One region of the Bradyrhizobium sp. USDA 4461 genome, then DNA from elsewhere that is predicted to be linked to it. Evidence: riboswitches for the same ligand, from Rfam matches in the RefSeq annotation. Region 1 holds a riboswitch; each other region holds the start of a gene.

What was found. A riboswitch is a leader RNA that binds a small molecule or an ion and turns the genes downstream of it on or off. The one in region 1 is predicted to bind cobalamin.
Region 2: another riboswitch for cobalamin. It lies ahead of ACVINW_RS18125 (ribonucleoside-diphosphate reductase subunit alpha); the one in region 1 lies ahead of metE (5-methyltetrahydropteroyltriglutamate--homocysteine S-methyltransferase).
Region 3: another riboswitch for cobalamin. It lies ahead of ACVINW_RS06220 (TonB-dependent receptor); the one in region 1 lies ahead of metE (5-methyltetrahydropteroyltriglutamate--homocysteine S-methyltransferase).

Annotation. Positions count from the first base shown of each region.
Region 1 covers NZ_JBSRXM010000001.1:4,376,534-4,384,650, reverse strand. Annotated here, with positions in the region: gene metE (5-methyltetrahydropteroyltriglutamate--homocysteine S-methyltransferase) at 497-2,842, opposite strand; cobalamin riboswitch at 2,945-3,143, opposite strand; gene ACVINW_RS20215 (nodulate formation efficiency C protein) at 4,431-5,288, shown strand; gene ACVINW_RS20210 (hypothetical protein) at 5,815-5,997, opposite strand; gene ACVINW_RS20205 (hypothetical protein) at 6,090-6,437, shown strand; gene ACVINW_RS20200 (thermonuclease family protein) at 7,023-7,748, shown strand; gene ACVINW_RS20195 (carbonic anhydrase) at 7,757-8,117, shown strand, end outside.
Region 2 covers NZ_JBSRXM010000001.1:3,863,902-3,872,018, reverse strand. Annotated here, with positions in the region: gene ACVINW_RS18135 (hypothetical protein) at 1-21, shown strand, start outside; gene ACVINW_RS18130 (ribonucleotide-diphosphate reductase subunit beta) at 311-1,384, opposite strand; gene ACVINW_RS18125 (ribonucleoside-diphosphate reductase subunit alpha) at 1,375-3,294, opposite strand; cobalamin riboswitch at 3,398-3,614, opposite strand; gene ACVINW_RS18120 (class I SAM-dependent methyltransferase) at 4,022-4,975, opposite strand; gene ACVINW_RS18115 (nodulation protein NolB) at 5,189-5,317, opposite strand; gene ACVINW_RS18110 (nodulation protein NolB) at 5,266-5,688, opposite strand; gene ACVINW_RS18105 (HrpF/NolX family T3SS translocon protein) at 7,279-8,117, shown strand, end outside.
Region 3 covers NZ_JBSRXM010000001.1:1,311,033-1,319,149, forward strand. Annotated here, with positions in the region: gene gspD (type II secretion system secretin GspD) at 1-623, shown strand, start outside; gene ACVINW_RS06210 (tetratricopeptide repeat protein) at 646-1,173, shown strand; gene ACVINW_RS06215 (PepSY domain-containing protein) at 1,180-2,679, opposite strand; gene ACVINW_RS06220 (TonB-dependent receptor) at 2,682-4,964, opposite strand; cobalamin riboswitch at 5,072-5,267, opposite strand; gene ACVINW_RS06225 (CobW family GTP-binding protein) at 5,321-6,244, opposite strand; gene ACVINW_RS06230 (amidohydrolase family protein) at 6,246-7,736, opposite strand; gene ACVINW_RS06235 (ABC transporter ATP-binding protein/permease) at 7,907-8,117, opposite strand, start outside.

The DNA of each region.
Region 1 (8,117 bases):
CGCTCATTGGAACGGTCAGATGATATTTTTTTCCGTCGGCAGTATAGTGGCGTTGATCCAGCCCAGCGTTTTCCGGCAGAAACCCGTACCAACGTGCGCGCCTGATGCCGGGCCATGTTAGGGCGGCACTCCGCCCGACGTTGCCCAACCCCGCAACGCGTTGCGAACGTACACATCGACGACAAACCTTGGTTTAGAATTTTAATCCCGGGCAATATCGACGGCATACCACGGCATAATTGAGCTCCGCTGAGCTTGTGCATTAACTGGGGTCAGATTTCGGCGGATGTCCTCGCCGTGATCGAACCATCGGCTGGCTTCCCTCCGCCGACGGACGTCGGTGCGATGCATAGCAGCGTCGCTCCTCCCGGACGCACTTCGCCCGGCCGCTAAAGGCGGCCGGGCGTTTTTTCCTTTCCCAAGGCTCCTCACGATTACCGAGCGCGCAAGGCCCCAAAAGCGATCGGTTTCTCGACGAGAGACACCGGGCCGAGGATCAACGGTCGAAGGGAGCGGATCCAGCGCGCAGTTCGCGCGCGGCAGCGACCATGTTGGCCAACGCCGGGCGGACCTCCTCCCATTTCCGCGTCTTCAGGCCACAGTCCGGATTGACCCAGAGCTGCGAGTCCTGCAGCCGTTTTCGGGCCAAAGCCATGAGTTCCGTCATCTCGCCCGTCTCGGGCACGCGTGGAGAATGGATGTCGTACACGCCCGGCCCGATTTGATTTGGATATTTGTAGTTCCGAAACGCGTCGAGCAATTCCATCTTCGAGCGCGAGGTCTCGATCGAGATGACGTCGGCGTCCATTGCGGCAATCGCATCGATGATGTCGTTGAACTCCGAGTAGCACATATGGGTATGAATCTGGGTTTGATCGGCGACGCCCGATGAGCAGATGCGGAAGCAATCCCCGGCCCACTCGAGATAAACCGCCCACTCCGATCGACGCGGCGGCAATCCTTCGCGCAGCGCTGCTTCGTCGATCTGGATCATGGTCGCGCCAGCCTTCTCGAGATCGCTGACTTCGTCTCGGATCGCGAGCGCAATTTGACGGCAGGCCTCGCTTCGGGGAATATCATCGCGAACAAACGACCAATTCAAAATCGTCACCGGTCCGGTCAACATCGCCTTCATCGGCTTGTTGGTTAGCGATTGCGCGTAGCTCCACCAGTCCACCGTGATCGGCTTCGGCCGCGAGACGTCGCCAAACAGGATCGGTGGCCGGACGCAGCGCGATCCATAGGATTGTACCCAGCCGTTTTTGGTAAATGCGAAGCCGGCGAGTTGCTCGCCGAAGTACTGCACCATGTCATTGCGCTCAAACTCGCCGTGCACGAGGACGTCCAGACCAATGTCCTCCTGCCAACGTACGGCACGCGCAGTCTCTTCCTTGAGGAACGTGTCGTATTGCCCGTCGCTCATGGAGCCTCTCGCGTGCGCCGCGCGGGCACTGCGGACCTCTGCGGTCTGCGGAAACGAGCCGATCGTTGTGGTAGGAAACGCCGGTAGTTTGAAGCGCTCGCGTTGGATCTCGGCACGCCTGGCAAATGGACTGGCGCGCCGTCGCGCGGTCTGATTGATCGCACTCATCCGGGCGGCGACATTGGTGTCACGGATCTTCGGCGAAGTTCCGCGGCGGATGGTGACGCGCTCCGATTCCGCGAGAGCGTCGGCGACATTCTGATCGCCTGCGAGTGCCCGTGCCAACGTCGCAAGCTCGCGAATCTTCTGAACCGAGAACGCAAGCCAGCTTTTGACGTCGGAAGCAAGCCCCGTTTCGAGCTCAACATCGACCGGCACGTGAAGCAGCGAACAGGATGGGGCGATCTGTACGCGATCCCTGCCGAGTTTCGCAATGGCGGAATCGAGCCGCTGGCGCAGCGCCGATAAATTCGTCCGCCACACATTGCGGCCGTCGATCACGCCGAGTGAGATAACGAGACCACTTCGCCCGGCAGCAATGATCTGGTCCAATAACTCTGGCGCCCGAACCAGATCGACGTGCAGGCCGGCAACAGGTAGGCGCAAGGCGGTGTGAAGATTTTCGCCAAGGCCCCCGAAATAGCTGGCGACCATGATCTTGATGGCCGGCCCCTCCTTGACGAGCCGGTCATAGGCATGCAGCAAAGATTTTCTTGTCCCCTCATCCAGATCGAGGACCATGCAGGGCTCGTCAAACTGGACCCAATTCGCCCCGCGTCTGGCCAATTCCTGCAGAACCTCGATATAGACCGGTACCAGGTCATCCAGTAGTGCCAGTGGCTGGAACGCGGGATCAGCACTCTTGCCTAGCTTCAAGAAGGTGACCGGGCCGATCAGGACAGAGCGGGTTTGAAAGCCAAGGGCCTTGGCTTCCTCATACTCCTCGATAGGCTTGCGAGAGGAGAGCCTGAAAGTCTGCCCCCGATGAAATTCCGGGACCATGTAGTGGTAATTGGTGTCGAACCACTTGGTCATCTCCTGCGCGGGTGCGCCATAGCCGCGAGGTCGGTGACCGCAACTCGCATCCTGGCTGTCGCTTTGAGAACCGCGTGCCATGGCGAAATACGTCTTGAGGGAAGCAGGCTCGACTTTCGAGGCATAGACGTCCGGGATGGCGCCGACCATGACACTGGTGTCGAGCACCTGGTCGTATAGCGAGAAATCGTTCGACGGAATGATGGTGACACCGAGGGATTTCTGGCGCGCCCAGTTTGCCGCACGCAGGCCGGCTGCGTCCTCGAGCAACTGCTGTTCGTTGATTCTTCCGGCCCAATAGCTTTCGAGCGCGAGTTTGAGCTCGCGTCTTGGACCGATGCGCGGCGTTCCGAGCGTGGCAACCGGAAGTGAGAGAAGAGACATACCGTTAACCCCATGTTGGGGGCAAAGGCCATGGCGGACGCAGGCAGGAGACGTCACGCGAGCGACGGCTGCTTGGCGTACCACCGGGACACCCCGCCCGCGGACGAACATATTGTCGGGGCAGGTCTCCTGGCTCGCGGATCATCGCCACTGTCCGGCCTTCCCGAAGCCGCGCGGGCTTCAGTGACTCTGTTGGACAGCGGCTCGCCGCTTACAGTTGCGGGGGCAGCGCCGGCATCACCGGCTTCCCTCTTAGCTCCGGATCAAGCCGAACCGGAGAACCTCGACGACTTGGATTATCGGCAAGACAACTCCGCAGTCAACCTGTCAAAGTGATGCTGCTGACGATACACGGCCACTCTTGATCGCGACGTTGAAGCCACTCTCCAATCTGGATATCGGGATGACCATCTCCGAGGCGCGTTCGCGTCGGACCGCGTGTCAGATCGTGCAAGAGACGAATGCGGCCTTCGCGATGAAGGTCACGGTGCCGGGACAGGCCGCTCTTCACGCGATCCAGCTTTCGAAGCGCTCATCTAGCACGCTTCGATGCGCCCCCGGTTCTCCACCAACGACCAAGGATCAGCGTGAACAGGCACAATATGCGCAAAATCGGCAGCATACTGAGCGAGCATGTTGATCTACCACCAATCCTGGTAGGCGCCATGCGGATGCTTTTGGCGATACTGCGCAAAGCAAGCATAGTGACTCACCAACGAAAAGAGTAGCCCGTAATGAAAATGGCTGTTTGGAGTGCCCTCGGCGTCTTTGCTGCTGCCGTCTTTACGGTCGGCCTGTTCGGCTGGATAGCAAAGGCATTTATGAACCCGGCCGTCAGGCAGATGCTCTCGAGAATGTTGAGCAGCTCAAGCCGAAGCTAGCCCGACCTGAGACTTCCCTTCTTGTCCGGTCGATACGACTGCATGGAAGTGCAACTCCCCAATGTTGACTACGACGACGACCACATAGGCGCCCGCTAACGTGTCCTACGCGAGCGACGAATTTCATATCGCTTCGCCTGCGTGACTTTTGAACTTCCTTAGCGCCGATTCCAAATCGCTCGCCGCTGACGAGCGGCTTCGCCGCACTTTCCATCTCCGCAGCAGCGACAACGACCTCCGACCACATGGTTCGATGGCGGCAATCCTGCACCCAACTGTCGTCAGGCTTCCGGCAGCAAGGCTTCCCAACTGCGTTGCTCGAAGATGCAGCGCGTGACAGGAATCAGCCATTAAAGTCGAAAGTCGCCGCGAACAGGCTTAATGGCGACATAAATGAGGTAAGCAGGTCGGGAAGTCGACAGAGGCGGCACAAATCTGGTGCCAATTGCCTGGCACGAAGAATGCAAGTCTTCGCTCGCCCAGGCTTCTCCTCCTGGGCAGGTCCAGCATTGCAAGTTGACGCTTTGGCTGACCACTGAGGTTAGCGGCGCGTGACATCGAGGGACGCGCCTGCTCGCGCGGGACATCAGCAGGTGCTCGCGTCACGTTGCCGCTAACTTCCAACGATCTCGCAGGCACGTTGAAGATTGTCCTCTTTGGAATTGACGCGTGGATGAGAACCAGATGGGCCGGCAGCAATGAAGAGAATGGCTGGAACGCGCGTATTCTGGTTCTGTTTCGCTCGATCGCTGATTTGCCTGGCCGGGCTGGCAGCGACGAACAACAATGTTCGTGCCAACGACAGCGCTCTCGTCGAAAGGGTCAAGTCAACGTGGCGAGCGCAAGACGGCGAGACCATAGAACAAATCATCTCCAAGGTCTCGAAGGTGGCTCACTTCGTCCCTCGCTCGTGGGGAGTAGCCGAAGGGATTGACCGAACAGAGTATGTGTACTTTTCCTGGACCAGGCACCAAGATAACAAATCAGACGAACAGTACGCAATCACTTGGAAGATCGCGACCGACGGAACGATCAGACTTGCGTCGCCATATGCAAAGCCGATTGAATTGGGTTGGCGCGCCTTTGCCCTCTCGTTGATTGCCAGTGAAGTCACTGATGGCGAAAGGGACGCAAATCTTCGCTTTCTGCACGATCCTGTTAACTTTAACTTCGTGACGACCGCACGAGGCAAGCTCGGCATTCTTCTGCGGCGCGGCCGCTGCGATATCATTGAGCCCGTTGTGGTGGATTACGTGGCGAAATCGAATGACAAGCCGACAGCGAAGGGTGATCTGTGGCGCGTTTTGCTTTTGGTGAACTGTAAGATTCCGGGCCCCCGCTATTTTACCCACAACGGCGTCATCACTTTCGAGAAGCGCGAAGAACAGGATTGGCAGCCGCAATCTTTCCTTGCCAAGCGTATCGCGGCCTTTCCTCCAGGCTCCTGGTTCGATCGGATCGAGCCAAATGAACGAGAAACAAGAGAGAAGGCGCGAAGGGCCTCAGTCAATGATCGCACGGAGCAAGATCGCGACGCACGTCCTTGGCGCGCTGAGCAGCTCTGAGCAGCAGCCAAAGCACACGCACTCGGAAGCGTTGACCTGTGCTGATCTGTCTTTGCAACAGACCGGCAGCCTCTCTCGCATCTCGTCACAGGACAAAGGCAGGCAGCACCGTTGCTAGCGGCCCAATCCGCTAGAGACTCGATACCATGACCAGGCGACGACGTACCAGCTTACGAGAGCCGGCTTGGCCCGGCCCGCACACGTGCGGTGAGCGGACGCAATCTGCGGCGCGGCCATCTTTAAATCCCATGTTGCAGGGGAATTCGCCGGGGCCTCTTGATCAGGCGTGCGCGTAGCGCATCGCCTCAACGCAAAATGGCACCCGCAGGAGCGTGAGCATAGCGACGCCGAAGGCGGCACGCGGGACCGAGTGCAGCGACGAGACCGGTTAAATGGGTACCCGGGAACGGGGCAGTGATAGCGACGCCGTCATTCTTCATGGCGGCGGGCCCCTTTCCCGAGTACCCCCGGCGAGGAGCTCCGCAGCCATCCGCGATGGATGGACCACAGAATGGAGACGGAAGATCTAGATTTCCTCATGTGCATTCGTCTGCGCGTCATAAATCCTGATCTGAAGCATAGGAAAGCGCTTCTTTAATTCTTCTCCACCCGCGCGGGCGCCATCTCTCGTGGTAAATTCGGCTTTGAGTCGGCCGTCCACTTCAAGCCCGTAACAAGAGACCGGCAATTCACGGCTGGCTGCAACCATTTCGTTCCTATTGCGCAGTGAGGTGCTTGAGAACGATGCGTACGTGAGTCGCCCAAACTGCACCAGAGCAGGCTGCCTGAGTGCGATGACGCATGTTGTGGATCGATGCCTCGCACTGGCTGCGCCTGGGATGGGAATTCGTCCAGACAGGCGGCGCATTCAAGCCATCGGCTCGACATAGCTGCCCTCCCAGCTACCTGGGCCACGCGCACCTCGTGCTGAGCTTCGTGGTATCTGCCCTTCCGAATATTCGGGCAATTCAACGCAAGACCGTTGCGCACAAGCAATTCAGCAAGATCCCACCCGCGACCGAAAAAGTCGTGGCCGTTCCCGCGGCCTGCTGGGCGGCGAGAGAGGGATATCCACCCACGTACATCTTCGTCTCGATCTGGATCTGCTTCGGCAACATGTCTGTTGAAGCTCGCGAGCTTTTCGAGTGAGAAGGTAGGCGGCTGGCCGCCGGAATCGGATGCGATCCGTCTCTTTGGGCGGGATGCCCAGATAGCGCGGAGACGTCTGGGACAAATCGGCGCCATCGGGATCGATCCTTCCGGCGATGAGAAGCGGTGGCCCGAAGCGCTCCAATCCGATCGGCCACAGCGCCTCTCGGGGCCGCGCTCCCGACGGGAGCTCGAGAATTCCACCAAGAAGTAGAACGACCGCACCTTCGACGCGTCCGAGGGCTTTGCTATCGCCGACCATTCTTCGCGAGAAGATCCGATAACCGACATCCAAATACCTATTCTCCAGATTGCCTGGGGCGAGGGCTACGGTGTCGCGGGGCTTGTCGACATCGGATGAGGCGAACCCGTGCCAGCTCTTGGCTCGCCCATACTGGAAGAAATCACTTGAACCTCACGTCACGTCAGGGCGTAGGTTGGAAATCACAACCAAGCTTTCACTAACCGACGTCGAATGATGCAACACAGGTCAAATAACAGACATGGCGCGATCAAGCAGTCGAATGTAGCGACGCCGGATTGCACGTGGTGCTGAGCGGATGGACCAAGAGAAAGGTTGTCGGGATGAAACTGCGCGCAATGATGGCTGTATTGCTCGCGGCCATCACATCTCCGGCCTGCGCAGCGAAACTCAGCGGCCCTCCGCGCATCGTCGACGGCAATACGATTGAGATCGAGCAAACTAAAATTCGGCTCTCGGGCATCGACGCGCCGGAGACGGATCAGATTTGCCTCGACGCCCACGGTCAGAAATGGACTTGTGGCATAGTTGCTCGCGATGAACTTATCAAGCATTCGAACGGACGAAGTTGGGATTGTCATACCACCGGGCGAGACGAATACGGCAGGTCACTCGGGAGCTGCTTCATCGAAGGCGAAGACGTGAACGCGTGGATGGTACGCTCGGGTTGGGCACTGTCATGGGGTCGAAATATCCATGTCTACGCCGTCTATGAGGTTGTGGCGAGCCATGCCTATGCCGGCCTATGGTCGGGGGCGTTTATCACGCCTTGGGATTGGCGTCGCCGCAACAAGGGAACGATCATCATTGGCGCGAGCTCGGTACCAACCGATGCCCAGGAGCTCCTGCTCGGATCCGCTTTGCTATCGGACCCGCCCTCGCCCGAGTGTCTGATAAAAGGCACCGTGAGCGGCAACGGCGAGCGCATCTATCACTTGCCCGGGCAATTCGGTTATACACAAATCGACATGACAAAGAAGCAGGGTGAACGCTGGCTCTGCAGCGAAGCGGAAGCTGAAGCCACGGGATGGCGTAAAGCCGCGCGATGAGGCGACACATGCATGCCCACCATTCCCCGAATATATCTAGCGCGCTCATGAAAAAGCCTACGCGTCGGTCACTTTTGCTGTCGCTGTTGGCATTTTCGGCGGTTGGCATGCGGCTTGGCGACAACATAGTTGACGCCAAGGAAGCAAAAAGGCCACCCAAGCCGGATAATATCCTTGCGCCGGATGGCGCGCTCAGGCGCCTCGTCGAAGGCAATGACCGGTTTGTCCAAGGCATATCACGAGGCGGCGATTTCAAGCACGAGCGTCAGGTTTTGGTCGATGGACAAAATCCATATGCGGCGGTTCTGAGCTGCGCCGATTCTCGCATAGCGCCTGAACTTGCCTTCGACAGCGGACTTGGTGACCTAT
Region 2 (8,117 bases), 510 kb from region 1:
GAAGATCCGCCTGCCCGCTAACGGCGGGCCGTGCCTTGGCTGGGCCACGTCCTGGAAGCGAATAGATTAAAATCGCGGAGGCGGAGGTACGGGCCCGCAGCCGGCGAACATGCCAATATTCCTGTTTAAGTCCACGCGATCAGTGCAGAATCCGGTCAACTCAGGATAACTGCACGGCTCAAGACGAACGATCGCAGCCGTCCTCTTTAGTCTCTCCGTCCCGCTGTACCGACGCCACGAAGTCGGCCGCCTTGATCATCAACGCGATCGTCACATGCCCAATCGCCCTTGATGATTGACTCCAGCGCGGCTACGTCCGGCCGAAAGCCGCCCAGACCCCGTCTTCACCATCCCAGCTGCCGCGGCTCGCCGCCTTGGAGTACTCCGTGGCGCGCTGCTCGAAGAAATTGGCGTGCTCGACACCATTGAGAATCTCCACGAGCCATGGCAGCGGATGTGCCTTGAGCCGGGTGAACCCGCCCTCCTTAGCCTCAAAGAAGCCGAATACCGGGGCAATCTGCAGCTGGGTCAGTCGCCAGTCGGCGACGTAGCGGACGTAGGCATGGATCTGCTCGGGACTCATGCCTTCGATCTTGCCGAGGCCAAAGGCGAGGTCGACGAAGTTCTCCTCCAGCTTCACCATGGTCTTGGCGACGTCGATGATGTCGTCACGGACGGAACGCGTCACCGCGCCAGTTTCACGGTGCCATTCGTGAAACAACATGATGAGGCCCTCACAATGCAGGCTCTCGTCGCGAACTGACCAGCTTACGATCTGTCCCATACCGTTCATCTTGTTGTGGCGAGGAAAGTTGAGCAGCATCGCGAAGCTCGCGAACAACGCCATGCCTTCGGTGAAGGCGCCGAACATCGCCAAGGTCCGGGCGACATCGGCCACGGTTCCGACGCCGAACTCGTGCATATAGTCGGCCTTGGCGCGCATCTCGGCATAGCCACGGAATGCCTCGAACTCGGTTTTGGGCATGCCGAGCGTTTTGAGCAATAGCGCATAAGCATCGATGTGGACCGTCTCCATGTTGGTGAAGGCCGCCATCATCATCTGGACGGTGAGCGGCTGGAAGATCGGGATGTAGCGCTTAAGATAGTTGTCGCCGACCTCGATGTCCGATTGAGTAAAGAAACGGAAGATCTGGGTGAGCAACGCGCGTTCGCTGTCGGTGACGCGGTCCGACGCCCAGTCCTTGAGGTCTGCACCGAGCGGCACCTCCTCCCCCATCCAATGGGTCTGCTGCTGGCGCTTCCAGAACTCGTAGGCCCAGCCGTAGCGATCGACGTCGTAGCTCCCGGTCGAGTCGAGGAGGCCGACGCGCTGCTTGCCGATCAGCGTACGCGGATCGACGGACGAGAGATCGATCACTGACATGCGAGACACTCCTCATAGTCGGTGCGCTGCTGCGAGAGTCGCGGTGGCGCAGCCTCGTCGCCATCGGCGATGTTCCCGGCGAACGCGGCGCGCGAAATAGATTTTGAACGACAGTAGTAGAGGCTCTTCACCCCCCGCTTCCATGCCGTCCAGTGCAGCATGTGGAGATCCCATTTATCGACGTCAGCCGGCAGATAGAGGTTGATCGATTGGCTCTGACAGATGAACGCGGCGCGGTCGGCGGCAAGTTCGACGATCCAGCGCTGGTCGATCTCGAAGGCGGTACGAAAGACCGCTTTCTCGAGCTCCGAGAGGATGTCGAGATGGGCGACCGAACCCTCGTGGGCGAGGATCGATTGCCAGATCGCCGCAGTATTGGCGCCCTTGACGGCCAGCAGTTTGGCGAGATGCGGATTACGCACCGAGATGGCGCCGGACAAGGTCTTGTGGGTGTAGATGTTGGCCGGGATCGGTTCAACGCAAGCGCTGGTGCCGCCGCAGATAATGCTTATCGAGGCGGTCGGCGCGATCGCGATCTTATGGCTGAAGCGCGCCATCACGCCTCGTTCCAGGGCATCCGGGCACGGCCCCCGCTCGCGCGCGAGCGTCACGGATGCCGCATCAGCATCGCGACGGATTTTCCGGAACATGTTCAGATTGAACGACTTAGCCACGACGCTTTCCATCGGAATGCTCCTGGCCTGCAGGAACGAGTGGAAGCCCATGACGCCAAGGCCGACGGAACGCTCACGCAAGGCGGCGTAGCGGGCACGCTTCATGACGCCCGGCGCCACCGTGATGAAGTGGGTCAGCACGTTGTCGAGGAAGCGCATGACGTCCTCGATGAAGCCAGGCTCCTCATTCCACTGGTCCCAGGTCTCGAGGTTGAGCGACGACAGGCAGCACACCGCGGTACGCTCCTCGTCGCGATGATCGATGCCGGTCGGCAGAGTAATTTCGCTGCACAAGTTCGATGTTGAGACCTTGAGGCCGAGCTCGCGCTGGTGCTTGGGAAGCGCGCGGTTCACTGTGTCGATGAACAAGAGATAAGGCTCCCCCGTCTGCAGCCGGTTCTCCAGGATGCGTTGCCACAGCTGACGGGCGTCGATTTCACGGATAACGTCCCTGGTCTTTGGACTGCGCAGCGCGAACGCAGTGCCGGCGCCCACGGCACGCATGAACTCATCGGTGACGTTGATGCCGTGATGCAGGTTGAGACTCTTGCGGTTGAAGTCGCCGGACGCCTTCCGGATCTCGAGGAACTCCTCGATCTCGGGATGGTGGATATCGAGATAGACCGCAGCCGAGCCGCGCCGCAACGAGCCCTGGCTGATCGCCAACGTCAGGCCGTCCATGACGTGGATGAACGGGATGATGCCTGAGGTAACGCCGCCCTTCACCTGCTCGCCGATCGAGCGAACATTGCCCCAGTAGGTGCCGATGCCGCCGCCGTTAGAGGCAAGCCATACGTTCTCGTTCCAGGTGCCCACGATGCCTTCGAGCGAGTCCGACACCGAGTTAAGGAAGCAGGAAATCGGCAGGCCACGCGTCGCACCGCCGTTGGAGAGCACCGGCGTGGCTGGCATGAACCACAGCCGAGACATCGCATCATAGAGACGTTGGGCATGCGCGACATCGTCCGCGAAGGCGCAAGACACTCGCGCGAACATGTCCTGGATCATTTCGCCGGCGAGCAGATAACGGTCGCTCAGCGTCAGCTTGCCGAACGGCGTCAACAGGTCGTCGCGCGTCCGATCAAGCTTGAGATCGGTCGGCTTTAGCGATGGCGCAAGGGGCTGCGGCAGCGGAGCCAGCGATGGCGGCGGCACAAGACACAACTCAGGCACGCCGGGCTCTGGCTGCGGCTCGATGAGATGACCATGCTGATCGAAATCGTAAGACGGCGACATCGGCGACCCCGCGATGTTAGGCGGGGAACCGCGCGGACGACTTGCGAGGAAACCGGTCAAACGTCCCCGGCTGCAAGCGACCCAACGGGGCACCCCGCCCGAGGACTTTCGTTCAGTCGCGGCAGGTCTCCTGGCTCGCGGGTCATTACGGCTGTCGGCCTTCCCGGCGCTATGTCGCGCTAGTGGCCATGATGACAATCGCTCGCCGCTTACAGTTGCGGGGGCAGCCCCGGAGTAGCCGTCTTCGGCGCACCGGGTTCCCTCTTAGCTTCCGACCTACAAGATCTGGGGGACGGAAGACCGTGACTAGCTAGAAATAGGCACGACTCGCAGGGATTCGTCAACTGGGGGTCCAGATTCAAAAGGCAAAAAACCTGGCGCCCGGACGACTCTGTGGCCGCGGTCGCTTCTGCTGCAGGTGATTGGAGGTGCCGTTGGGCCGCATTCCGGTTTCCGTAGCTTGCGCAAGGTCCAAGAAATTCCTGGCTCGCGCGTCGCATTGATGGAATGTGTGAAACCACGCTTCAGCGGAGAAGGAATTCGGCAAGGCGCTCTCCGACCTGAGTCGCAGCGCTCCCGCTCGCCGGGACAAATGGCATCTGGACAAAGTCGTTATCTAGTCGCGGGCGAACAATATCGGCTCTGGCGCGCCGCCGACCAGAATCGCCTCGCGCTCGACGTCTTGATCCAGCGACGAAGAGGCTCGCGCTGCACAGTGGTCCTCCTGTCACGGCTCCAGCGCGACCTGCAAGCCCTCCTTGCTTTCAACATGAACGTAACGGGGGCCGATCGGCCGTCCCCTGCCGCTGGCGACGGTGACAACGGCTTCCAGAGGCGCGGCGCGCGCATCCGCCTCGGGGCGAGACAAGATCAGGTCGGCGTGAAACAGCCCTTCCGATTCGAGGCCGGTGGCATCCACGCCAAGGGCTGCCAAGCTGGCCAAACAACTTTCAAACTCTTCAGCGTCGCGAAAGCGACGCTGGATAAACGTCGCGCCGGCAAGACGTTCTGTCACAAGACCACGGTTTGCGAATGTCGCGGCCAGCGACTCAAATGGGAACATTCGCAGCACGAAGGAGATGATCCATGGTTGCTTCTCTGTCGCATCGAGTATCTCGCTGAACGTCTTCTCGGTAACGTAGCCGATGCATCCGGTCGACATGATAACATCCACGGAGCGGAGAATGCGCGCGCTGTCCGCCGATAGCGCCTCCTTTTCAAGGTCAGCGACAATGCCCTGCTCCAAGAGGCCAACACTCTTTGCATAGCTGATCGCCCGTGCCGACACATCGAGACCGATAAAGCGTGCCAATCCGACATCAGGCCAGGCTGCATAAAAACTGCGATCGAGACTCACCAGTGTCTCAGAACTGATTGCTCTCATCTCACGCCGGGCGTAGCGGTGACGCAAGCCCCCGAAGGTCAGCGGAAAGCGATGCACCGCTGCATTGATGCCGTACGAACAACCAACATCGAGCACGACGGGCTTGAGGCCGGTTGCCGACGCTTTCGCTGCCAGGATTTGGCGCACAACTGGCTCAGCTACGTCCGGGATCATATAATCCAGGTCGCCGAGGACCGAGAAATATGCCCTCGGATCATCCGAAGCATAAATATCGTGGAATACAGCTTTAGACCGATTGATACGCGAGAAATCTATCCGCAACGCAATGTCTCCCATCTCATCTGCAAGCAACTCGACGGCTGGTGCCTTCGCACTCGCCTACGCTTTGGTTATATAGGGTGTATAAATCGGTCTAATATCCGCCGATGCGATAGCAGAAGCGGCAAGCGGACAAGAGCATGAAACCACCCTCTCTGCGTCGCGGCGTGAGCGACCCTGCTGTTGCGTGAAGAAACCATCAGCCGGCTCAGCCCACCGATAGAAACTTATTCAGAGATGAGCTGCGCCGGCGCCCTTGGAGATGAGCGAAACCTGAATGACGCGGTCATAAACATCCCGCCGGTTCGTCAAGGCTGAATCGAAATGATCCCCACCTTCCGGTTTGCCTGCCGGATGCACCTCGACTTACTGCGAGCACAAGAGCGGCTGCGCGGCCGGCCCGAGCTGAAGACTCTTCGCAGGATCGAGCTCGGCAGAGCTGGCGGAACCGCCCCCGGAGAAGATGGCTTGCGCCGGTGGATTGTAGAAATGTTCTGCAGGACGCGATCGCCAAGCGGACTCGCCGCCGTGACTGTACACTGAACCTCCGACAGCGTCGGAGCCGGCGGGCGGTCGGCCGCCGAAGAAGCTGCACCTTGCTTCGAAGCTGCCTGCGCACGACTACCATGATACTGGTCCCGCGCCGATAAATAGCCGCTGGGAGAGGCATTCAGCCGGGTTGAGAGAGATCGAGGCAACGGCAGGCAACATGAGAAGAACCGTTTTGTCACGTGATAAGATTGGCTGCTTTGTGAGCGCGAATGGGCCAGCACCCTAGAAACGCAAGCTGACCGAAAGCTGACGAGCCTTCGTCACCTGATGATCAGGGTTGGCTTCCATTTAGGAAGAAGCATCGGCCTCCAAATTTGAGACAAATTTTGGTGTCGATCCTGCCGTGAAAAAATAGCAGGAATACTCATCCGATCTCGGAGACTGTCATCTTGTATGAGCGCGCCGTCTTGATAGGGCGGCACCGTCGCGAATCGCAACGACGCTACAGGCTCCGAGCAACAGATGTCCGAGCTAGAAGGTACCGCCATTCTAGATCGTGGCTTGAGGATTTATTCCTGATGCGAGCCTTTGAACTGCTCTCCAGGATTCGTCATGCGAATGAACTTCGTCGAATAAGGATAAGAGACGTTCCGCTGTCAGGAGCAAACGTACTGCAACGCACCAACAACTAGTAGATGCGCGGCCGATCCAAGGGATTTGAACAGGAACAGACAGGACGGCATGAAGCGGACGAATTCAACTAGGATCTGATTTGGCCGAAGCTGGCAGCTGCACCGTCACGCGCCGAGCCATTGGATGACGGCGAGCGTCCAGCTCCCGGACGTCCCGCCGAGGACCACTGGGCCTTCACTCGCCCAGCCGCCAAATTCCTTAAATCGACATCTGAGAAGCTGCAATGCGATGTCGGGCAGGCATCCCCAGACAACAACTTTCGCCATCGTGGGTGTACCTCACACGGCCGAATGGCGAAGAGAAGACGTCGCCCAAGTCGCTAGAGCGATTTTCGATCACGTTGCGTCGTATCCGGCTGCGACGAGATAGTTTTAGCTTTGAGAGCACTAGACCTGCTCTTGGGGCCGTTTGCGTCCACCCTTCATACACCGCGTGATCCAACAATTATCTCGTACTGAGCCCGGGACGCGGATTCGTCAGGATCGAACGAGCGCAGCGGCTAAGTACGAATAAAAGGATAAAGGCGCGGGGCGTCCGAGCTTTGATGTTTGTCAGAGTAACCTGGGTCCACTCCACGTCTTTAACGATCGAGCTTTTGAGGACTTGGTCAACGACCGGCTGATCCGACCATGCTGGATGCGCTGATGAGACGGGCGCCAGCACTTTTTGGCGCAGGCGCGCAGTTGCGACCGCGAAATCAGCGCCCCACCTTGAGACGCTCCGGAGATTTTGCGAGATCGTTGGACAAAATCAACGAATGCTGCGGATCGCCAGACGGGAGGCCGCTAACTCGACAGACATGCCACCAGACCATGTGAACGCAACCAAACGAAGCTGACACCGGCATTGAAAATCTGTCCGCCCTTACCGGCAAGGCCCATTACATCAATCACCTCGAAATCGTCTGAGTGCCGTCAGCTTCTCGAAAGCTTGTCCGTCCTACCGTACGGCGTGAATATCTAGACGGCGGTGCTCCCATGGACGGTCGCGGAAAGGAGCGCTGCAAGCGCACCGAGCAAAAGGATGTAAGTGGCAGGACCTGTTGAATTCTGCCGCTCAACACCGCTTGTTCGTCGCGATCTCGGGCCGCACTACGTGACCGTCTTGTGGCGCACTCTTATATCGGAGGACCTATAATGTCAGTCGACCTATCGCCAACCGCCAACTCAACTGTGGCTTTATCTGGAACGCCCGCCCCGCCCTCTTCGGCGCAGGACTTTTCCAGCTTTCAGGCGATGCTGGTCAGCCTCGCGTCGAAGGACACGACCAGTGATCGTTCCGCACCGCAGGAGCCGGTGCCCACAGACGCAGCCAAGCAACTGACAGAGGAACTCACACGGGAGACGCGGAGTATCCTTCCACCAGAGATTAGGGCAGCGCTGGATGCATATCAGGATGACCCACAGCCGTCCGGTGCGGCGAGCAGCCCAACCATTGCGGAGGCACCCGTACAAAGCTCAAGGATCACCTGGAACGGTGGCACGCTGACTAATGCGGAACTGCAGATTGTCTCTGTGCTGAACCGCCACAAGGACAAATGCCCGCTTGATTGGAAGTCTCTGGGAGATTTGGCCAACGATCCCTCGACCCCGCCGGATCTAAAGGCGGCGATCGAGGCGCTGCAGCAGGACCCCGAGCTCTTCTATGCGATCGGTTCGCAAGGTGACGGCCGCTGTGGCGGCAAGATCAAAGCGGGCGATCTCTGCGGCTTTTCCGATCACCACCCCCAAGTTGCCGCGTTCCAGGAGCAGCGGGCGCGGACCTACGAGCAGAACTACATACCATCCGACGGGACCGGGAATGGTGAGCCATCGGTCATGGCCCTGACCGATGCCCTGCGCGAACTCTACCGCTATTCCGATAACCTGCCCAAGAACTTGAGCCTCGCGGATTTCAGGCACATCGTGGACGGCAACGCCGACATTGGTAAATGCCCCCCACAGGTCCTCGCGGCGGCTCAATATTTTCTCGACCA
Region 3 (8,117 bases), 3.1 Mb from region 1:
CAAGCCTGATCCTGGACGCGCTGCACGCCGTCACCAGCGTCAAGGTGCTGTCCAATCCCTCGCTGGTCGTGATCAACAACCAGGTCGCCACCTTGCAGGTCGGCGACGTCGTCCCGGTGTCGACCGGCAGCGCGACGGTGCTGACCACCAGCAACACGGTGGTCAACACCATCGACTATCGCAACACCGGCATCATCCTGAAGGTTTCGCCCCGCGTCAGCGTGAACGGCACGGTGCGGCTCGATGTCGAGCAGGAGATCAGCAACGTTCCCCAGAGCAGCGGCAGCACGGTGAACCTGACGCCGACGGTGTCGGAACGGCGGGTCAAGAGCCAGATTTCTGTGGCCAACGGCCAGACCGTGCTGCTGGCGGGCCTGATCAGCGAACAGCAAAGCGGCGCCCGCAATGCGCTTCCGGTGCTGGACCAGATTCCCGGCCTCGGAGATGCCTTCGGACATCAGAGCAACGGTACCCAGCGCACCGAGCTGATCATCTTCATCCGCCCGCAGATCATCCGCAACGGCACCGACGCCCAGGTCGTGGCCGAGGAGCTGCGATCGAAGTTGCGTGGCAGCATCGCCACGACATCGACCAATGCACCGATCACCACCAGCTATCACTGAGCCGGACGACAGGATGCTCCGCATGTGTGCGCAACGGACCAGCTACTGCGCCTCTGCCGCGATCGCGCTTTGGGCCTTGACCGCTTCAGCCGCGAGCGCCGACATCGCGGCGCGCGGGACGGCCGCCTTCCATCGCGGCGATTATGCCCAGGCGTTTCGCGAGCTCTCGCCGGCCGCCGAACGCGGCAATGCAAGAGCCCTCGGCCTGCTCGGCTTTATGTACGAGCATGGCTTCGGCGTGCCGCAGGCCTACGCCGCCGCCGCCGATTGCTACTATCGCGGCGCGATGCTGGGAGACCCGTTCGCGCAAGCGATGCTCGGCCTGCTGTACGACAAGGGCCACGGCGTCCCGAACGACTACGTGCTGGCCTACAAATGGCTCAATCTGGCGGCGGCCCGCACTGGCGGGCGGCAACGCGAGGCCTATGTTCGGTTCCGCGATGCGGTCGCAGGCAAGCTTTCGACCTATGAGATCATTGCCGCCCAGCGATTTGCACTGGAATGGACCCCCGAACTGCCCGGTCGGGACGTGCACCTGACGGTCAAGTAGCTGCGGCTATGAACTCGACCGCGCGGGGCTCGCAGACACGCGCCTGCTTTGCAGCTTCGGCCGCCGCAACCGGCGCCAGCCGATCACGATGCCGCTGATCGAGATGATCATGCCGACCGCCGACAACAGCCACACCACGACATCGCGCGCCGGCGAGATGCGCAGCAGCAACGGAAAATCCAGGCTGTGCAGCGCATTGAACAGCCAGCGATAGGAACGGCGGCTGTCGTCGCTGCGATCGAGGATTTCGGCGGTGATGGGGGAAACGTGCAGCCAGGTGCGGGCGGGATCGTCGAAGACGATGCGCAGCACGGGAAGCTCGCGCGCCTGGTGCAGCGTGTACCAATAGGCATCCGGCTCATCGAGCCGTCGCGCCGATATCATCACAGCGCCCGGCATGGCGTGGCGCGCTGCGGCGATGATCTCGTCCTGCGCGAGCGTCGCGGGCGCACCGGTCACGGGATCGGCGAGGCTCCGGCCGCCGTTGCCGTCACTGAGCAGCATCAGCCGGCGTCCGCCGATCCAGACGAAGCGCGCCTCCACCGCCGGTATTGACGGCGTCGACTGAAAGTCGGCCACGATGTCCGGCGCGTCGTGGCCGCTATAGTTCCTCGCGATCTCGCGGGTGATGCCGCGAGCGGAGAACGCGCCGCCGGGATTGAGCGACAGCCAGCCGCTGAACATCCAGGTCAGGACGAAGATGCCCCCGATCAGGCCGGCGACGTGATGCCAGGTCATCCAGCCGCGATAGGGCGAGACGGCGTCGTCGGCGTAGCGGCGCGTCAGCCGCAGGCGGAGGATGCCGATCCAGAAGCCGGTGACCGCGACCACAAGGCAGACGCCCGAGATCCACAGCACGACATCCCGCCACAGCGCCCCGTCCTTGCGCAGCACGGTCGGATAGATCCAATGCGGGATCGAGCCGAGCCAGTTCCAGACACGCTCCCGCCGCGTGGTGTCGAGCGCGATCTCGCCGCTGCGTGAGGAGACGTAGAGCTCGGTGCCATCGGGATCGCCAAGGCCGATCAGATAGAGCGGCCGCAGCGGATCGAAGCGTGCGGTGACCGACCATTGGTCGCGTGTCACCGTATCGAGCAATTGCGGCCGCACCGCATGCGGATGATGGCGAGCGACCGCGAGTGCCTGATCCGGCGAGACATGGTCGATGACAGCACCGTCGATCGCCGAGATCGTAACGGAGCCTCCCTTCCAGCCGGTCACGCGATAGACCGGAACATCGTCCATCATCGAGAGCCGGAGATCGCGGGGATAGCGCTCCATCCCCGCGATCGCCATCGCGCGATCGGGTGCGACTCGCACCTTGCCCCACGAAATGACCGGGAGCGCAGACAGCCGCTCGCTGTCGGTGAGGCGCGGAAACGCCACATACATCATGACGAGGCCGGAGATGAACCACATCGCGAACAGCAGACACGTCGCAATGCCGATCCAGCGATGGACGACATAGAGCCATCGCCGCGCTCGCCGGATCAGAGCGTTGCGCATGATCAGAACTTCACGTTGACGGACAGTTCGGCGGTGCGCGGCGTGCCCAGCAGCCATTGCCCGGTGCCGTTCGAGGTCGCCGCGTAGACCTTGTCGAACAGATTGTAGACGCGGAACGCGACCGTGGTGCGGTCATCAGGCTTCCATCTGATGCCGCCATTGACCACGTTGTAGCCCGGCCGCAATTGGCTGTTGGCGAGATCGGAGTACATCGCACCGACGATCTGCACGCCGCCATAGGCCGACCAGTTGGGCGCGAAATCCCATGTTAGCCAGACGTTCGACACCTGCTGCGGCACGTTGACCGGAACATTGCCGTTGTAGCTGACGATCTTGCCGCCGACCACCTGGCTGTTGTTGTCGTATCGGGCGCGCAGCAGCGCAAGGTTGGCGTCGACACGCCAGCCGTCGTTCAGCGCGAGTCCGATCGAGCCTTCGACGCCGCGGGATGATTGCTGGCCGATCTGCAATGCCAGGCCGGCGGTCGGATTGCTGGGATCAGGAATCGTCAGGCCGGTCTTGACGATCTCGTAAGCGGCCAGCGTCCACTCGCCGCGGCCGCCCCAGAACGACTGCTTGACGCCGATCTCGGCCTGCTTGCCGGTCGCGAGCTGGAACGTTTTCTGCGAGGTCGACAGCGAGATCAGGTTGCTGACCGGATCGACGCCGACCGCATACTGGCCATAGAATGCGAGGTTCTTGATCGGCTCGTACACCAGCCCGGTGCGCCAGCTGGTTCCCGACAGCGTGGTTTCAAAACTGTTCGCCGGCGTCTTGTAGTCGGTCCGATCGACCTCGGGCCGGTCGTACCGGACGCCTGTCACGAGCGACAATTGGTCGGTCAGCGACAGGCGATCCTCGGCGAACAGCGCATATTGATTGACGACCGCATTGAAGCCCGGCGTCGTCGCCGTCGTGGTCGCGAAGAACGACCCGGGATCGAACACGTAGGGATTGACCGACGACGCGCCGCCGTAGGGCGAGTTGTTGATGTGGGTGAAGTCGATCCGGTTGACGTCGAACCCGGCAACGACCTGGTTCGCGAGACCGAACACGCGACCGCTGAAGGTCGCATCCATCCGGTTACCGAACTGCTTCTGGTCATGGAAGATCTCGATATAGCTCGAACGATCGATCAGCCGGGTGTTCGGATTCCAGCTGTAGTTCTCGATGTCGCGCCAGTGCCGCTCGCTGGCCAGATAATACAGCGTGTTGTTGAGCTTGATGCCGTCGGCGACATCCCATTCGGTCCTGAACTGGGTCCAGCTGTCCTGGTAGCGGATCGCGCTGTCTGATGCGTTGTAATTCTTGAAGCGCAGCGCGTCCTGGATCGAACCGTTGATCAGCGGCGTGCCGAAATAGCGCGACGGGCTGCGGTCGCCGTAGTCCTCGGACAGCGTGAAGGCGAGATTGTCCGACGCCTGCACTCGGACGGCGGCGGAGACCACCGCATTCGAGGTCTTGTCGCGATCGACCCAGCCAGCCGACATGTTGCCGGTGGCGTTGATCCGGTACGACACATTGGGATTGATCGGACCGGTGCTGTCGACCGAGAGCCGCCGCGTCATGTTGCTGTCGAGCGAGACCTCGGCCTCGTTATACGATGTGTTGAGCGGCTTCTTCGGGATCACGTTGATGACGCCGCCGATCGCGCCTTCGCCGTACAGCACCGAGGCCGGACCGCGCAGCACCTCGATGCGCTGCGTCGACCAGGTATCGTAGGGGAACGTCAAGGTGCCGGAGCCGACATAGAAGCGCGTGCCGTCATACAAGGTCATCACCGAGTTGCTGCCGGCAAAGCCGCGGGTGCTGAACGACAGGCCGCCATTGCCGGGCGCCGGCGTTGCGATGAACCCGGCCGCGTTCTGGGTGACGGCATCGAGCACATTGTGCTGGCCGCGTTCGGCAATGGTCTGCGCCGTGACGATCTCGACGCTGGCCGGTGTCTGCAATGGCGTCAGGTTGAGGCGGCTGCCGGTGCTGCCTGGCGTGGTGGCGTTGAGCGTCGGTGGTGCCGTCCCCGATGTGCCCGACGCTGCAGCACGCGGTGGGCCGCCCGCTGCCGCTGATGCTGCGGGTCTCGCGCGCGGCCGCGACGACGCCGCCGGGTTCTGGCCTCGCGCCGCAGGCTTCGGCTTCGCTGAGGCCGAGGGCGAGACCTCGATCGGATCGAGGCTGGTGGTTGGAGCTGTCTGTGCCGAGCCTTCGGCCGGCAGCAGCAACGATGACAGGGAGCAGACGAGACCGAGGCGCCATTTGCGCGCAACGGGAGAGGACGGAGACATGAAAACGGCTCGCGGTAACGTGGCACGTCACCGCGAACACGGACTGGGGCCTTGCCGAAAAGGCAGTGCTCCGATCCCACCAGGACGCCCCCGCCCGATGTGCTCGCGTGTGACCACGACTGACGGCAGGTCTCCTGGCTCACGGGTCATCGCCTGTCGACGCCTTCCCGGGCGGATAGCCCAGTGGCAAATTTGACGAAAGGCTCGCCGTTTACAGTTGCGGGGACAGCTGCGGCATTGGGGTTACCCTCGCACCGCATTCCCTTTTGATCCCCGAAGGGAACCGTCGGCGAAAACGATAGGTGCAGTCGGCATGGCTGTCAATTCGATGCGATTGTCGCACGCATGCTTTCATGTCACGCGACGCATCCCTGCATCACCTCATCGATCTCCGCACGCGAGAGCGCGCCCATCTCGGCGATGAACACGATCCGCGTGCGTGGCACGCCGGGCGCCGGCACGCCGCCGGCAGCCAAGGTCGCGCGACCGCCGGCGAGCTGAAACACCGTCAGCCGTCCGGGCTGCTCGACCGTCTCGAACAAGCCCTTCGCGCGCGCCAGCTTCGGCGCCAGTTTGCCGATCGCCTGCTGCAGGCGCGGCAGCGATACCTGCCGCTCCGACGTCCAGCTCAGCGTCTCGAACCGGTCGGACACCGGCCGTCGCGGCGCGGTCTCGCGCGGCGCGGGCAGATGATCGAGATCCGCCGGAAACAGCAGCTCCGTCGGCACCTCGCCATGCACGGCATCGACGATCACCGCCGCCGGACGCACCACGCGCACGGCATCGCGAATCGCGGCGCACGCGGCTGCATCGGCCAGATCGACCTTGCTCAGCGCCACCATATCGGCGGCCCGCAGCTGCGCGCGCAGCAGCGCATCGTCCAGCGCGGCCACCGGCTGCGTGGCGTCGACCACGCACAGCACGGTCTCCAGCGGCGCCTCCTTCCAGATCACGGGATCCATCAGATTGCGCACGATGTCCGCGGGATCGGCGATTCCGCTGGTCTCGATCACGATGAACTCGGGACACGGATCACGCCGCAGCAAACTGGCGAGCGTGCGCAGCAGGTCGCCCTCCAGCGTGCAGCAGATGCAGCCATTGCTCAGGCTGACCACGCCGTCGCTGGCGCCCGCGATCAACTCGGCATCGATATTGATCGCGCCGAAATCATTCACCACGGCGGCGATGCGCCGTCCTTGCGCATGCGCCAGCAGATGGTTGACGACCGTGGTCTTGCCCGCCCCGAGAAAGCCCGCGACCAGCAGGATCGGGACCGCCACCTCAGCCTCCGGTGACGGGCCGGCGCACCGGCCGGCCGGGACGCGCCGCGACGTCGAGCACGCCATCATTGATCAGCGGCTGGCCGCTGACCACGAGATGGCGCACGCCTTCCGCCGGGCGATTCATCGCGGAGAAGGTCGCGCGGTCGCTCAGCGTCTCGTAGTCGAACACCACGACGTCGGCGTCGGCGCCGGCCTGCAGCCTGCCCTTGGCGCGCATCGCCGGCGTGCTCGCCGACAGGATCTCGGCCGGGATCAGCGCGCATTTGCGGATGCCCTCGAGCAGCGAGAGCTTCTTGCGCTCGCGCACCCATTCGCGGATGAAGCGGGTGAAGCAACCCGCCGAGCGCGGATGCGAGGTGGCATCGTCCGGCAGCGGCCAGGCGTCGCCGCCATAGGGACGGCCATCCGACAGCGTCCAGGGCATCGCGTCGGAGGCGATCGCGCCGCCCGGATACAGCACCGCCATGTCGAGCAAATCGCGATGATGCGAATTGTTCTCGATATCGAGCACATGCCACAGCACCAGCGCCGAGGGATCTGCGGCCTGCGCCGCCAGCAACTCCTCGCGGCTGCCGAAGCGGTGACCGTCAGTCACGCGCTGCACTGAGTCGTAGCCGAGACCGTTGCGCTCCTCGAATTTCGGATCGCTGAAGAAGGTCGCGGCCAGCACGGTCGAGCCGGTGCCATAGGGATAGGCTTCCACCGTGATCGGCAGGCCCTGCGCCTGCGCTTTCGCGATCAGCGCAACGCAGCGCTCAATGTCGGTCTTGCTCGACGAGTTGAAGTGGCAGATGTGCATATGCGCGCCGGTGGCGCCGGCATAGCCGATCAGGCGGATATAGGCCTCGGCCGCGCTCTCGGGGTCGATGCGAGACATGTAGGCGACGTGGGTGAAGGTCGGCACCGCATGATTGGCCGCGAGCTGGCACACCGCGGTCAATTCCTGCACGCCGGCGCCCGGCGCATAGGCGTTGAGGATGCCGATGCCGATGCCGCCCTCGTTCAATCCATTGGCGAGACGCTCGAGGATGCCGCCGACCTCGCCCTCGGTCGCGACGTTCTCGATCCAGCGCCGATCACGCATCGCGGCGCCGAACGATTCCAGCGAGCTTTCCGAATTCGAGCCGGTCATCGCGCCGATCCGCGCGAACGCCCAATTGGCGGCGGCGCCGTAGTTCAGCACCCGGCCCTTCTCGGCCTGGCGCTTGTACCAGGACGCCACCGGCAGCACGCCGGCCTCGAGGTCGAGCGTCGTCGTCACCCCGTCGAACGCCTGCATGCGATCGGCCGGAATGGTCTGGCCATGCGCGTGCAGGTCGATGAAGCCCGGCGCCACCACGAGTCCGGTCGCGTCGATCTGCCGCTCCGCGCCGCCGAGCCCGGTGCCCACCGCGGCGATCTTGCCGTCGACGACGGCGACATCGCCGATCGCGTCCATCCCGCTGGCCGGATCCACCACCCGGCCGCCGCTGATCACCAAACCACCCATCTCGCCACTCCCCGCATTCCGAAGCCGATCGGTCGCTTTCCGAGCACAGAGAAGCGCATCGCGCTGATCACAGCAACCGGGTCAGGGTTGTGGCGACATGCTCTGGCGGAATGTCCGCCGCGCCGCGCATATGGATCGCATCGGCGGCGCGCATAGGCGCCCCAATTCGCTCAGATCCCCTCGAATTGCAGCCGCGCCAGCCGCGCATAGAGGCCGCCCGCGGCGACCAACTCGGCGTGGGTGCCCTGCTCGACGATCTTGCCGTGGTCCATCACCAGGATGCGGTCGCAGGACAGCACGGTCGCGAGGCGATGCGCGATCACCAGCGTGGTGCGGTGGCGCATCAATTCCTCGAGCGCGGTCTGCACCAGCGTCTCGCTC